DNA from 3 places in the Phascolarctobacterium faecium genome. Region 2 is predicted to be linked to each of the others. Evidence: riboswitches for the same ligand, from Rfam matches in the RefSeq annotation. Region 2 holds a riboswitch; each other region holds the start of a gene.
What was found. Region 2 has a riboswitch for cobalamin ahead of PFJ30894_RS02555 (sirohydrochlorin cobaltochelatase). Riboswitches for the same ligand answer to the same signal wherever they lie in the genome.

Region 1: it holds a riboswitch for cobalamin, as region 2 does, so the genes downstream of both, PFJ30894_RS08740 (TonB-dependent receptor plug domain-containing protein) here and PFJ30894_RS02555 (sirohydrochlorin cobaltochelatase) in region 2, are expected to answer to the same signal.
Region 3: it holds a riboswitch for cobalamin, as region 2 does, so the genes downstream of both, PFJ30894_RS09265 (TonB-dependent receptor) here and PFJ30894_RS02555 (sirohydrochlorin cobaltochelatase) in region 2, are expected to answer to the same signal.

Annotation. Positions count from the first base shown of each region.
Region 1 is NZ_AP019004.1:1,792,003-1,797,043, forward strand. Features, by position in the region: gene PFJ30894_RS08735 (ABC transporter ATP-binding protein) at 1-223, opposite strand, end outside; gene PFJ30894_RS08740 (TonB-dependent receptor plug domain-containing protein) at 368-2,320, opposite strand; cobalamin riboswitch at 2,518-2,694, opposite strand; gene PFJ30894_RS08745 (TonB-dependent receptor plug domain-containing protein) at 2,913-4,763, opposite strand.
Region 2 is NZ_AP019004.1:517,039-522,079, forward strand. Features, by position in the region: gene PFJ30894_RS02540 (NYN domain-containing protein) at 1-90, shown strand, start outside; gene PFJ30894_RS02545 (dipeptidase) at 254-1,204, opposite strand; gene dcuC (C4-dicarboxylate transporter DcuC) at 1,275-2,648, opposite strand; gene PFJ30894_RS02555 (sirohydrochlorin cobaltochelatase) at 2,862-3,761, opposite strand; cobalamin riboswitch at 3,882-4,055, opposite strand; gene PFJ30894_RS02560 (hypothetical protein) at 4,186-4,890, opposite strand; gene PFJ30894_RS02565 (metal-dependent transcriptional regulator) at 4,915-5,041, opposite strand, start outside.
Region 3 is NZ_AP019004.1:1,919,925-1,924,965, reverse strand. Features, by position in the region: cobalamin riboswitch at 182-362, shown strand; gene PFJ30894_RS09265 (TonB-dependent receptor) at 804-3,272, shown strand; gene PFJ30894_RS09260 (hypothetical protein) at 3,387-4,628, shown strand; gene PFJ30894_RS09255 (hypothetical protein) at 4,789-5,041, shown strand, end outside.

The DNA.
Region 1 (5,041 bases), 1.2 Mb from region 2:
TTTCAGCAAAGCTTTCCAGATTACGACCAAAATACAAAATATCACCGCTTTGCTTTGACAGCAAACCGCGGATCGTTTTCAGCAGTGTACTTTTGCCAGCGCCATTACAACCAATAATACCTACTATCTCGCCTTTATTTATCTTGGCATTAATATTTTGCAGAACTTTTTTATTTCCATAGCCAATCGATAAATCTCTCAGTTCAATAATAGTTTCTGTCATAATAGCCTCCTGATTTTATAAAACTATTTTAAGATAAGTTTATATTAAAAGTAAATCTCTGCTATTTCCTAAATCAAATGTTATATTAAAACTTATGTCTGAAATCAAGTTATATAGGCGGCTTTCAACGCCGCCTATAATATTTTAAAATTTATAATTATAGCTCAGCAAGAAATTGAAAGGAGTAGAATAATATTCTGATCCACTATGACTTAAATTGTCTTCTCTATTAAGCAAATTATCCAGTGTCAGCGAAATAGAGTTTTGTTTATCAGCATTATAGGTAGTTGTCAGACTTGTGAGAAAATAAGGTTTTTCACTAAACGACTGCTTACTGCTAGGAGTCTCAACCCTTTGAGCTAAATAAGTACCTTGTAAACTTGTTATCCATTTATCTTTTGTATAATTAATGCCACCATTCAATTGCCATCTTCCATACTTTCTATCCCAATAGGGCTTTTTAGTTCCCTTAACCTTAGGATCACCATAATTTATGCCCCAATTATAAGTAAATCCATCTTTACCAATAATATCACAAGTTATTTCCACACCTGTATTTTTAAAATCTTCATTAGTATATTTATATTCCGTTTTACTACTATCCCAGGTTGCAGTAATATTATCTGTGATATCAATATGATAAATAGCTGCTTTCCAACTATGATTGTCACTAACCCGCTTCCATCCTAATTCATAATTAGTTCCTTTTTGCGGCTTTAAATCGGGATTAGAGACAGCACTGTCACTAGCACCATACATTTGTGAAAAAGTAGGCATAATAAATGATTGTCCAACACTAGCATACAATGAATCATTTTCTGTTAATTTATGCAAATACTGACCAGACATACTAAAATTATCATAATTCTGGTCTTTATACCCACCAGTAGTCCATGTTTCACGTGCCCCAAAAATAAATTCATTTTTTTCATCAAATTTGTAGTCATATTGCCCATAAACAGCATAAATATTTCTTGACGTTACTTGATCAGGAGATTTATGGCCATCTTTACCATAATCATCATAAAACTCATTTTGATAACTGCTTCCCAAAATCAAATTGGCTTTATTTCCAAACTCCCACTTTTTTTGTATATCAGCTCCATATGTACGATTTTTCTCATCTGTATCATACATTTTTCCAGAATAAGCACCGCTTGTTGTGTAATTAGTATATCCATCTGCCATTAATTTATTCTGGTTATAATAGAAATTCCCCTTAACACTGTCATCTTGATATGTCATCTGCATTAAATTTTGCTTTGTTACATATTCTCTATTCTGTTGCAATGCTCCGCCTTTGGGAACGCTTTTATATCCATCATCAAACCATGTATCATATTTTACATTTGTTTCAAAATAATTATATAAAAAATTCCAGTTATCATTAATTTTATAGTTCAAAAATAAATTATTTTTATGAGAACTGTTCATATCTGTATGTTTGTCACCTTTATCATGTGAACGTGAAATTGTATCAACCTTTCCCCATTTTTCCAAGTTATAACCAACGCTTAATTTATCAGCATTAACAGTAGCATTGTATTTTTGTTGACCGTAATTACCAACTCCGGCAGTTACTGAATTTTTAAAATCTTGTTTAGTTATAATATTAATAACACCGCCCATTGCTTCACTACCGTAAAGCACGGATCCCCCACCTTTTACTATCTCAACTTTCTCAATACTATCAATAGGTATAGCATCTAAAAAATATTTTCCTCTCAAATTCATAGGAGATCCATTTAGCATAATCAAAGTACCATTACTTACACCTCTAATGGCTATTTCATTAGCCATTGTCCCCATAGCACCACCACCAGGTGCAAACGTTTTATAAACCAATCCAGGCACACGCCCCAAAGCAACCTGCAAATTCTGCGCACCTGTTGCTTTTAAATCTTCACTAGTCAGGATTGTAGTTGATGCAGGTACATCAACATCTCTTTTTTCTGTCCGTGTTGCAGTTACTACCATTGGATCTAACGTAAATACTTGATTTGGTTCCTCAGCATGTACTGCAGTACCCCCCCAGATGACATTTCCAGTTACCAGTGCTATCATCAAAGCACTTATACCAATACTCTTTTCCAACATACTCTACTTCCTTTCAGAATTTTTTGTATTTATTGAAATAAAAGCATTTTCTATACCCATTCTTTAATGGCCTTATAGTATTTACTTTTATTAACAATCGGCTAATAAAAATAAAAATGCCTCCTGCTGAAAGCAAAAGGCATAAAACAGCTTAACTACAATAGAAAAACTGCTACATTACCTTACTGTCACACGCAGTAGTAACAAATAATCAGGCAGTTCTTCTGACTTAGGTTCAACGTTTATTCAAGCCTTCCCAGATATTTCCAGTGGCATAAATTTGAATTCACTCACCATTACAGCGACGGGATCGTATGGGATTTACACCCAACTTCTCTATTAAGACTAGCGTCACCTGATTTACGAAATATTTAATTTAATTAAGTATAATATAAATCTATTTATTTTTCAATATATACTATCAAATTCATATTGTGTCTTATTAGGGCAATATTTCTGTATTTATTTTCAAGAAATAAGTACTGGATTTTCTGCTGCATCGTTTTATCTACATTTTTTATATTAGTGGTTTTAAAATATTTTATTTATAGTTATAATAGGCAGCACAGTGTGCCGCCTATTAATTTTAGTTTTAGAAAGAATAATTGTAGGTTAGTGTCCAATTGAATGGTAATCCATAATTTTCATAATCGTTCACGACATCTTTTTTATCTAAAATATTATAGAAATTTAATGCTACAGAATTATTCTTATCTGCACTGTATTGTAATGTAGCATTCATTATATTTCTATTTGGAAGAGCATAATATCTATTACCACTAGAAGTAACTTCATGATAATAGCTATCATTCCTGTCTCCTAAGAAAAGATAGTTTAATCCTGCATTAAACTTATTCTTCTGATATCCAATTCCTGCCACAAATTGAAGTCTTGCATTGTCCTGTACCCATTCACCAGAATCATTTATTTCTGGATTAGAATAGGTAACACCAAGATTATATCGCCAATTATCGCCAACTAATTTTGTATATTCAACTTCAATGCCTGTATTCCGAAAATCGCCTTTATTAATTTGTATTTCAGCCTTAGTATTCGTACCTATACCTAATTCTTCTTCGCTTGCCCATCCAAATTTATTACTGATATCCATATTAAACACGGCAAGTTTTAAAGAACTCGAATTAGTTATCTTTTTCATTCCAGTTTCATACGTCCAACCTTCTTGAGGCTTTAACCCACGTGATTTTTTCAAGTTGTGTGCATCTTTATCTGTCGTATAGAATTGGCTGTTCATTGCAGGCATAATAAATGATTTACCTATATTTGTATACCAAGTCAAATTTTCATTAAATTTATATAATGTTTGTAATTGTGGCAAAAATACATTTTGGTCTGTATCAAAATCATTGATGGCTTCCCCACGCAATCCCAAAGTAGCACTAAATTTAGGTGCAAATTGGTGAGTATAAGACGTATAAAGTCCTAAACTTGTTCTATCAGACTTTTGAAAAGTATATTTATAATTTTGATAAAAATCACGTTTAATTGCAATACCCGCAATTAAGCTATCTTTATCTCCATTAAAAGACCAACCCTTCTGAGTATCTGATGTTATATTGAACATTTTATAAGATCCACCAGATACTGAAAATTCTTTTTCATTACTCTTTTTTTGATTTGAAGTAAACCAGCGGCTATTAAAAGAAAATACAGATTTTAATTTGTTACTTGTATCATCATAAACTAAACTAGCTGTGTCACGATTATCGTCATATTTATATGATGTTCCTAGCTTATCAGCAGCTGCTTTAGAACGAGTTATCTGAAATCTATTAAGATCTGATTTTGAATGGTTATAATTTAACGTCAAATTCTTCCCTATATTACCTGTAATAAAAATACTTTCTTTTCTGGATTTTCCTAAAGTATTATAATTATTTTTTTTGCTTCCTGATGAGCTTGCATATTCTCCATAAGGAAATTTACGGGTTTGAGGATTAACTTCATCATAATAATCTTTATCATAATAAACTGAAAAATATTCATTTTGATGGCCAACTGACCATTTATCTGTATAATTACCAATAGTTCCGGATATTGTTGTTTTTGCAGAACCAGAAGCTTTTTTTGTTATTATATTAATTACCCCACCCATAGCTTCGGCCCCATACAAAGTTGCATTAGAGCCACGAACAATTTCTATTTTCTCTATGCTGTCCAGTGGAATATTGGATATCGCATTATAATTTAACAAATTCATCGGAGCACCATTTACTAATACCAATGTGCCTTTATCCAAACCACGAATTTTTGTTCTACTAGCTGAGCCACCATATTCTTGCCCATTAGGACCATATGACATTCCATTAAACCCAATTTGTTGGGCTAAAAGAGTATCAACATTTACTGCACCGCTCTTTTTAATTTCTTCTGAAGAAATTACTGTTACAGCAGCTGGTGTATCTAAATCACGCGTTTCCATTCTCTGCGCTGTTACTACCATAGGATCTAACGTAAATGCTTGACTTGGTTCTTCAGCATGTACTACAGTGCCCCCCCCAGATGACATTGCCAGTTACAAGCGCTACCATCAATGCACTCTTACTCGTACCTTTTTTCAACATACTCAACTTCCCTTCACAACTTTTTTATATTATTGAAATAAAGACGTTTCCTGTACCCTTTCTTTATGGCCGCACAGTACTTGGCCTTTAATTGCAATAAACAAATAAAAAATACCTCTCACCTAAGGCAAAAGGT
Region 2 (5,041 bases):
AAGCTAATAGAAGCATTCCCCAGAAAATATGAAATAAAAAAGTATCCCGGAAAAGGTAAAGTTACCATTATCGCCTATAGATGTAAGTAATAAATACAGAGGTATTTGTGTACATTATTGATCTGTGTTAGACTTTTTGCGATATTGAAATTACCATAAAGAAAAGACCCATCTTTTGATGGGTCTTTTCTTTATGGGGCTTACTTGTGGCATATCAAGGTCATAGCGGTTCATTTTAGTTTGCTATCATTATTTATAATACTTTGCCGAGCAAGTTCAACACGTTTTTGTGGGTGATTTTTTCAATGGTGCTGTCGCTGTAGTTTTTGCTTTGCAGGTATTCGATCAGCGGTTTGTAATCCTGTACGCCATGGATATTATAAGGCGGGTGACTGATACCGTCGAAGTCGCTGCCGAAACCGACGTGGTCGTCATTGCCCAAAAGGTTCAGCATATAATCGATATGGCGGTACACACTGTCGATGCAGGCATTGTTATAATCTTCTTCTAGGAACTGTCCGGCAAAGGTGATACCGATCAGACCGTCATTGGCATTGATGGCTTTGATCTGGTCGTCATTGAGATTACGTGGATGACTGCAAAGTGTTTTGGCATTGGAATGGGTAGCAATGATTGGCTTGGTAGAAGTTTCGATAACATCCCAGAAGCCCGCTGTAGCAATATGGGAAACGTCTACCAGCATGCCCAGACGGTTCATTTCTGCAACTACCTGACGGCCAAAGGTGGTCAGACCGCCGCCGCTGCATTCTTCGTTGACGCCATCGGCAATGTCGTTGCGGTTGCTCCAGGTAAGGGTGATAGCGCGCACGCCAAGCTCATAGAGCATGCGCAGGGCTTCCAGACTGCCATCGATAGCGCCGCCTTCTTCGATAGCCAGCAGAGTTGCTGCTTTGTGGTTGAGCACGTCGGCAGCATCGGCTTTAGTTAAAACGGGAAGTACGTCGATGCCTTTCTCCTGCAGTGCTTTAAGCTCCTGCTTATATTTGTCGAGGAGGCAAAGCGTATAACGCAGTCCGCCGTAGTAACGGAATTCGTGGGTCGGGACAAAAATAGCGCAAAACTGCAAACCGCCGCCCAGCTCTATCTGACGTTTAATGTCGAAGTGCTGATCGTTGTCATACAGGGAAGTGCCTTTTTTGTAAAGCTCGGTAAGTGTGTCGCAGTGACAGTCGCAAATGAACATGATTTACACATCCTTTCTAAAATAAGAATAGCCGCCCGCAGGCAGCTATTCTGTTTTATCAAAATTTCAATTACCCTCTGTAATAGTAGAAGAATGTCATACCGATGTTGACAATCATTGCACCGGCCATCGGGATAGCGGTACGTTTTACCAGGTCAAACGGAGAAACGCCGCCCATGCCGGAGGATACAACGATAACTGCTGTGATCGGTGAACAGTTACGGGCAATAGAAGCCGCAAAATGCATCGGCAGAAGCATCAGTACCGGATGCAGTCCTGTATGGGCTGCAACAGCAGGTGTCAGAGCCGCAAAGGCAAAGAACGGAGCGTTGCCGCTGCCCATAACGATAGCCGAGAAGGTGATGATAGCGACCATAACGAGCATCATAGCCATCGGGCCAAAGCCAAAGCCCTGACTGCCGGAGATCAGCGCATTGATAGTACCCATGGACAGAAGGCCCTGAGCAAAAGTCTGACCGGCTACGATCAAGGTGATAACGTTAGCCATCTGCATTCCTAAACCGTCAAAGAAGGTCTGGATGTCGCCGAGAACTTTTTTGCCGTCATGCCAGCGCATGTATTCGCAGCAGGCGCCAATAAAAAGTCCAATGAACATAGCCATAACGATGTTCATTTTGATTGAGGTGATCCACAGCGGGCTGAAGGAGAGGATCAAAGCCAGCGGAATAACCGGCAGGACCGCATACCAGAGCGGCGCGCTGTCAGCCGGATCATCTTCAGCAGGTTTTTCAACTTCCATCGGCTGGACGACATGTCCGTCACGTTTATCCATATATTTTTGAGTGAAATAGTGCAGTGTGCCGACAACAACGAAAGCAACCAAAACGATCGGTACCTGGTAGTCAGTCCAGTAAACTACCGGGTTCAAGCCGGCGGTTTCAGCAGAAAGGATGGTGCCGGTATCACTGGGGCTCCAGTCGAAGCAGAGCGTAGTAGCAACAGCAGCCGTAGCAGACAGACGGCTGACACCAAGTCCGATCAGGATCGGGAACATGGTGACCATCAGCAGCATGGCCAGACCAGATGCACTGTTGATGCACAGACCGATCAGCATACCGACAACCCAGGTGCCGGATAAAACGATATAAGGTGATTTTAAAGCCAGTAAAGGACGGATAGTCAGACGAACTAAAGAACGGGAAGCGCCGATTTTGTCCATATAGCGGGCAAAAGCGCCAACTGCCATAATGTTCATACCGAGCTTGCCGGCATTAGAACTCATGGTAGCGCGAATAAATTCAAAAGCATCAAAGAAAGTAGAGCCTGTAGCGGCTTTGGCCGGTAAGATAGTACCGTAACCGAAAATGGCGGCAATATACATTAAGATCATACCGCCTAAGAATAAGACCGGTTGAGGTTTGTACTTTTTGTAGATCAGAAAGCCGACCCAAAAAGTAACAAGAGCAGAGATTACTAAACCCATTGGTGCAACACCCTTTCTTCATATATAATGTCTTTCAATGACTAAAGTATAGCATTCTAATATCTCATAAAGCAAGAGCAGCAGCAACAAAGGGTAACAAATTTACAGAAAATTTTATTAAAATAAAAACGCTGTAATATTTTTGTACTGATTTCCAGAACATAAAAGGACGTTCTTCCTTAGAAGAACGTCCTTTGGACTAACAGTAATTATTTATCTTTGAACACCGGCTTCAGCAGCAACTGCATGCTGTACATAAATAGCCTGTACTGCGGCATTGCGGCCGATACCCTGCAGGTGACCTACAGTTTTAACGCCCATTTTTTCGATCATGGATTTCCAGGAATCTTCTTCATCTCCGTACATATCGTTGTTGGCATGGTCGCCTGCAACGATCATCAGGGGGAACATATGCACAGTTTTGTAACCGCGTGCTTTGATTTGTTCCAGAACTTCGTCCACGTTAGGAGTATCCACTTCTTCAACAGTGCCAACTACTACCGGTAAACCCATTTTATCAAAGGTTTCCTGCAGCATTTTGTAGGTGTTGCCAAAGGATTGGTTGTTATCACGGGGAGAACCGTGACCCATCAAGACAACGCCTTCACCTTTGCCAAGAGTCGGGAATTGAGTCGCAACAGCGGAAGCAGCGATAGCGAAATCGTTTTTACCTACCATCAGAGGATCGCTGACAACGATGCGGTCAAAATCACCTTTGAATTTATCAACGGTGGTCAGGACTTTATGCTCATATTCTTCGCCGTGCAGCAAATGAGTCGGTTGTACGAGAATGTCTTTATAACCGGCTTTTTTCAGTTCTTTTAAGGTTGCAGGCAAATCGTTGACTTTGATGCCTTTATTTTTTTCCAATCGTTCCATGATGATGTAGGAAGTAAAAGCACGTTTAAAATCACGGTTCGGGAAAGCTTTGGCAACAGCTTCTTCGATCCCGCCGATATCTTTCGTACGGGTGTCGTCGAAGGTCGAACCGAAGCTGACTACTACGACAGCCTTGTCGTTTTTCGGTGCTTTAGCAGCGGCAGAAGTGCCCATAGTTCCCAGTGCAAAAACCATCATTGAAGCCATAACTAACATTGAAAGCAGTTTTTTCATAAATTATTCCTCTTTCCTCTGATTATTTTCTGAATAGGTAATAAAAAAACCATCCATAAATATTAGGGATGGTGATAAAACATGGTTAGACCCATGATCTTTCCCCGTCCTTCGCAGGTCACTAAGATCGCGATGCAGGTAGTTCTTCTGGCTTGACTTCATGGCTCGGCCTTCCTTCCCGGAATATTCCAGTGGTTCTATAGGCGTTGCTCCATCTTACAGCGGCGGGACCGCGCCGGCTTTTAACCGGTCTTCTCTGTTATTCCTGACGGAACCTGCATTACCGTATTCAGTTTGATATACTAAATTATAACATCTTTGAATAGAGTGTCAAGCAAATTAGGAAAAAATATCATTAAGATACAGAGGTATACAAGAATAAACACCCTTTAATTATTTAAAGGGTGTTTAGAAATTTGCAGAGTTATTTTTTTGCAGCTTTATCAAGATCCTGAACGAAAGCATTGGCCATGCGCTGCCACATATTTGTTGTATCACTGTCTGCTGTACGGCTGCGTGTATCGCGCAGACTGAAAATTATTTTTCCTGTAGCAGGGTCAAAAAGATGAAAAGCTACATCAACGTAGCCGTCATATACAGTGCTGGCCGGAACATATTCATAAACAGTTCGTTCTGCATCCCGTTCGATCCAGTTTCCTTTATTGTCTTTGACCTTTTCTTTGTAATATCTGGTACGCGGTTCTTCGTGAGCGGGGATGACCCGTCTGTTGTAACCAAATTTATGGGCGATTATTTTCAGATCAGCAGTTGGAGCAGGCGCTATTTTGGTCGATATATCTGTATAAGTGCCGCTTAAAGCATCTTTGGTCAGTTGGGAAGCATCTTCTTTGGTAATTGAAAGATTTGATTCGATGCTTGTATCAAAAACATAATCTTTTTTAGTTAAAGCTTTTTGTAAAGCACTTATTATTTTTTCGGTCGCCATATCGTCAACAGTAAAATTGCTGCCGACAGGATCGACTACACTTATGGAAACCAAATTGATGCGGTGAAGTTTATTAAAATCGTAATTGGGATTCGTCCATTTCGTTTTGTCTGCATGAGCGGCCAGCGGCAATGCCAGCATTGCGATGGCAACAGTAAGCAAAAGAAGTAATTTTTTCATCATTGTTAAAACAGCTCCTTTGAATTGTTAAGAGTTTTTGATCAGTTTTTTTATCCCGGTAAAGGTTTCGGGGCTGATAACATGTTCGATCCGGCAGGCATCTTTTTCAGCTGTTTCTTCGGATACGCCAAGATTTTCGCGTAAAAAGCGCGTC
Region 3 (5,041 bases), 1.1 Mb from region 2:
TGCAAGTTTTTCTGCCCCTCTGCTTTTAGCAGAGGGGCAGTTCTTATTTCCTGCAGGTTCAGTCATAGCCTGCAAACTCCACTCAACTCAGACCTTTGAGCGTGGTGCCGCTGGGGTGGCGGCATCCATGCTTGCGGTCACGGTACTGGAGTGATAAATGACATGTTCATTGAAAACAAAAAATGAAAATTTGGAACTGGGTACTTGTGGGATCAATGATCCGTGGTTTTATAGGGAAGTCCGGTGTGAATCCGGCGCTGTCACGCAACTGTATTAGGGAGCTTCAGCATTGCAGTCCTTTCACAAAGGGATGTTGAAGTGATGATCTTGAGTCAGAGTGCTGACTGGTTCTATCTTTTGAACAGCCTGCGTAGACAGACTGGGAGAAAATTTTGCAGAGATATTTAAGTTTGGCGTTTTGCCAGACAAATATTTCTGCGGACGCTATGATTATGCGCTGAAACCAGCAGCGCGGAAATTTTAGTATTTTCGACCAGAAAAGCGGAGCAGGCTGTTTTGTAAAAAAAACAGACGCTGCACTTTCACCGAATGGACTGGTAGAAAATGCGGCGTTATTTTTTACAAAAGTGGGAGGATGGATTTGCATGAGAAATGAAAGAAACAGCTTGCGGCAAGCTGCCATAACAGCGGGCATTTTAGCTGCTTTGGGCGTTTGTACATTAGGGGGGGACCAGCCGAGGGTATGGGCGGCAGAGCCTTCTAACAATACAGCGCAAGCCGAAGCTAAAACAGCAGCTGCGCAGGGTGTCCAAGCTGCAGCAGATGAAACTGAGAATGATGGTATGTCTTTTGATTTGGAGGGCGTAACGGTTGAGGCGAAGCGGCCTGACTGGGAAGCAAAATTGTCGCCTGGCACGGTAACGGTTATTCGTCCCGATGACTACAAAGGCGAGCAGAAAGACCTGCCCGATCTGTTGAAAATGGTTCCCGGCGTACATGTACGTGAGTTGAACGGTAAAGGGCAGTATACAACAGTCAGCGTACGTGGTTCTACTGCGGCGCAGGTCGGTGTTTTTGTCGACGGCGTGCTGTTTAATCTGGGCGGCGACGCGGCGGCAGATATTTCTACTATTCCTGTACATAATGTTGAACGGATCGAGGTCTACCGCGGCTATATACCGGCACGTTTTGGCGGTACCTTTATGGGCGGCGTTATCAACGTCGTCACCAAACGACCTACCAAAGCTAACGTGCAGGCCAGCTTCGGCAAAAGCTCCTTCGGCGGCTATAAAGGTAATTTACAGATCGACGCTCCTCTGGGCGGAGGCGCTTTGATGGTTGGCATCAATCGCGACCAGAGTGAAGGCGATTTTAAATATAAGAATTTTGATAATGACAGAACCTACAAAGAGCGTTTGCAATATTATTATAAAGATTTGGAAAATACCACTGATAGAATAAATAAGCAAATTAGCTACGATGTTGGCTTTGGAATGGAAAAACCTAGCTTGGGTAATGTTACATCAATTGATGAGATGGTAACAAGGTGTGCTCCGGGCGGCGATATTTATGAAGTTTTTTGGCAACAGGATCCTGATGACTATGGTGGAAAAGATGTTATGGAGCATGATTGGGAGTTTTATTATGCCAAATATGCTGATCCTAATTACAAAGAAAATTTATATAAAAGCGATCAATACCAATTAGACAAACTTGAAAGTGCTGAACGCTGGCGTAAGGCTAATGATTATAAAAACACCGATGCCATTATCAAATGGCAGGATGATCACTGGCTGGCCAAAGCTACCTGGAAAAATATCAGACGGCATCTACCGCATCCTATTGATAAAAATTATGCCCCGCTTTGGACTGTGGATCAGGATTGGGCAGTAAATATGCCTTACGGCAAGCCTAATATGTATTATTTTCGTAATCAGGAGTTAACGGCGAAGGAATTGCTTTTAGGCCGACGCGATACTGTCGGTAATTTGGAATGGGGCTGGAGTATCAACTATTTAAAGCAGGATAAAGATTATTATATTGATGATTGGCAGAATTTGGAAAAGGTACTTGAAGCAACAAGCGGTTTAAATACTCTGAAGGCTAACACCTTATGGAGCAAATATGACAGCCGCCGCCTGGGTGCGAAGATAGACGGCAGCTATAAAGCCGGCAACAGGCACTTGATAGAGTTTCTGGTCGATGCCTCTAAAGAAAAAATGGATATTGACGGCTGGAAAATGTTTGACTTTGAACATGCTAACGAAGATACCCGCAGCAGGTGGCGTAATTATTATGAGCAGGAGATCATTAATGCGCAGATCCAGGACACGATCACATTAAATAAAAAAGGCGATTTTTGGCTGACGCCCAGCATTCGTTATAATCGTTCTAAGATTTTAGGGCGTAGCGACCGTTATGACGAAAAGAATGACCCGCAGCATATCAAATGGCTGGGGCAAACGGATGAACAGACGGATGATAAGGTGACCTGGCAGCTGGCACTGAAAAAACAGTTTAATGATCACTTTACGCTGCGGGCGACAGGCGGCACTTACTACCGGCTGCTCAATATGTACGAGATCGCCGGCGACGGTGCCGGTATTCTGCCGATGCCCAATGTAGGCGGGTCTGCCAGTGTCTTTCCTATGCCGGAGGAAGGCAAGCAGTGGGATATCAGTGCCATTTGGGATGGCAAGTGGCTGGGTGCCGATACAGCTAAGTTCCAGATAACTTATTTTGGGCGCGATTCCAAACGACTGCTGCAATTATCTTCCTGGAATAGTTTTTTCTTTGTTTACAATAATGCTGCCAGCGGTAAAGTCAATGGCGTTGAGCTGCAGGCAGATCTGTCGTGGCAGAAATGGGACGTCAATCTACAGGCCACATATACCGATCCTTCCAATGTTTTATACGACCTGAGTGCGATACCTGGGCAGCAAGAGTGGAATAAAGATGGAAAAATTGAAGGCGTTATGACCTATCAGCCAAAATGGGAAGGTACGGCCCGTTTTACCTATCGCCCAGATAAAAATTGGAGCCTGTTTACACAAATGCGTCACGTAGGCAAGGTAACTACAGATGCGATTCCTTTAACTACAGGAGCACTTCCGTGGCAATCGTCTTTGACGACTATGGATGTAGGCGTAAAGTATAAGATAAATAAATCCTTACAGGTGGCAGTGGGGTGTAATGATGTTTTGAATAAGGCTAATGATATGTATTTAAGAACTACTTATAGTGAAATGAGAAATATCTTATATCCGATTCAAGGGCGCACTTATTATGCGACTTTGCAATATACTTACTAAAATACCAGGCAGCAGTATGCCGAGGAGGTGATGCCCATGGGCTAAGGCAGAGTTTTATAAATGGATATAGGTAATATTATTAAAATATTTTAAAATTAAAGGAGCGTGTAAAAAATGAGTGAAAATCTATTTGCCTATACAGCTACAAATTCCGGTTATTCCGAAGGTACTGCAGGTGCTATCAATGGTGAACGTGCTGCGGCTGCCACTGCTTTGTCTGCTGTAAAAAATAAAATGACAGGTTTGAATGGTGATCCGGCTTTCTTTAATTTTTTTGATAGAAACAGCAGCCGTCTGGTGCTACGCCAATATAATTATACTTCTACTTCTGAACCTAATCAGATCATTGACCCGCAAGCTGCGACCTGGTCTTCTTTGGTTACGCCTATAGTTTGGTCTGGTGTTGCCAACCTGCATGGCGTAGCTACCAGCGGTAGATGGCTTTTTGGTACCGGTTATGACCTTTCCAAAATCTCTGTGGTTGATATGGATAACAATTATTCTCAAACTCGTGAATATGCCTTTCCGGCAGATTTCCCTGCTTTTGCCAATCCTTATGCTGACGGCGTTTTCCACGGTGAGGCGTTGACTGTAGTTGGCAGTAAATTGTATGCTTTGTTCTATGTCAATAAAGGCAGTGGTTATGCTACTTATTACGACAGTGTTGTGGCAAGATTTGCTATTAGCGCAAGAGGAACATTAACTTATGATAATGCTTATGTAACAGTCGGTAAAAATTCCTTTACACTTGATTTGTATGATAATAAGCTATATGTCTGCTCGTTGGGCGGAATGCAGAATGCTGGCAGCGGCAATGCCGATACCAATCTGTGCATTGTTGACTTGGCGAACTTCACTCAAGGCGGCGTTACCAAAGTAACACTTTCTAACCCTACTCAAAAAGGCGACTTCCGAGACATTTCTATTCTGGATGCTAATAATGTTTATATTTTCGCAGGTCATTATGACAGCGGCTTTGCTAAACTGGTAGGCAGCGTTTACCACACTACCATTGCTGATATCACTGCTCCGGCTAACTGGACAGAAGTCGTAGCAGTTAATGATCCGGGCTATTTGTGGGGCATCCATGCTGACGGCAGCCGCCTGTGGTTTGTTAAAGGTACTCCGATCGCTGTTTATGACGGAACTCCCACTACTGCAGTAACAGCAAGCAGAACCTTCAGCATTACCGAGATGAGCGATTATACTGGCGGTAACCTCAACTCCGCCTGCTTTATTGCTCCTTCTATTCCTGCCACCCGCGGTCTGAATCTGGCTGTTGCTTCCAAGTCTTTGGCCTCCCATATCCGCTTGGCCAAAGAAGCCCGCGAACTGGCTGAAAAAGCAAAGAAATAATCAAATTTTTATCAATTTAAAATTAGTGTTTCTGACAAGCGTGTCCGCATTGCCTTTCCAAAAGGGAAGGATGTGCGGCTGCTTGTTATATTTGCTTACGGCATAGTATTTGTGCGGTAAGCAAATATATATGAATAAAGTATGAGTGGAGTGAATTTTGGTGTATAAATTTTTGACAGTGATTTTGTTAAGTTGGTTGTGGATTTTGCCAGCTGCTGCCGCCGAACCGCAGGAAGAACAGGCCGTAGACCCATGGGCTTTTGAACTTTCTGTACAGCCTAAAAAGACTGAGGCAGAACTGGAGGCAGAACGTTGGACCCTGCTGATGAGCAGCGAGACCGGCAATTATTTGTTTGAGTATGACAGTATCAAGCCTGTCGAAGACGCAGAGGGAAATAAAAGCAAAAATGAAA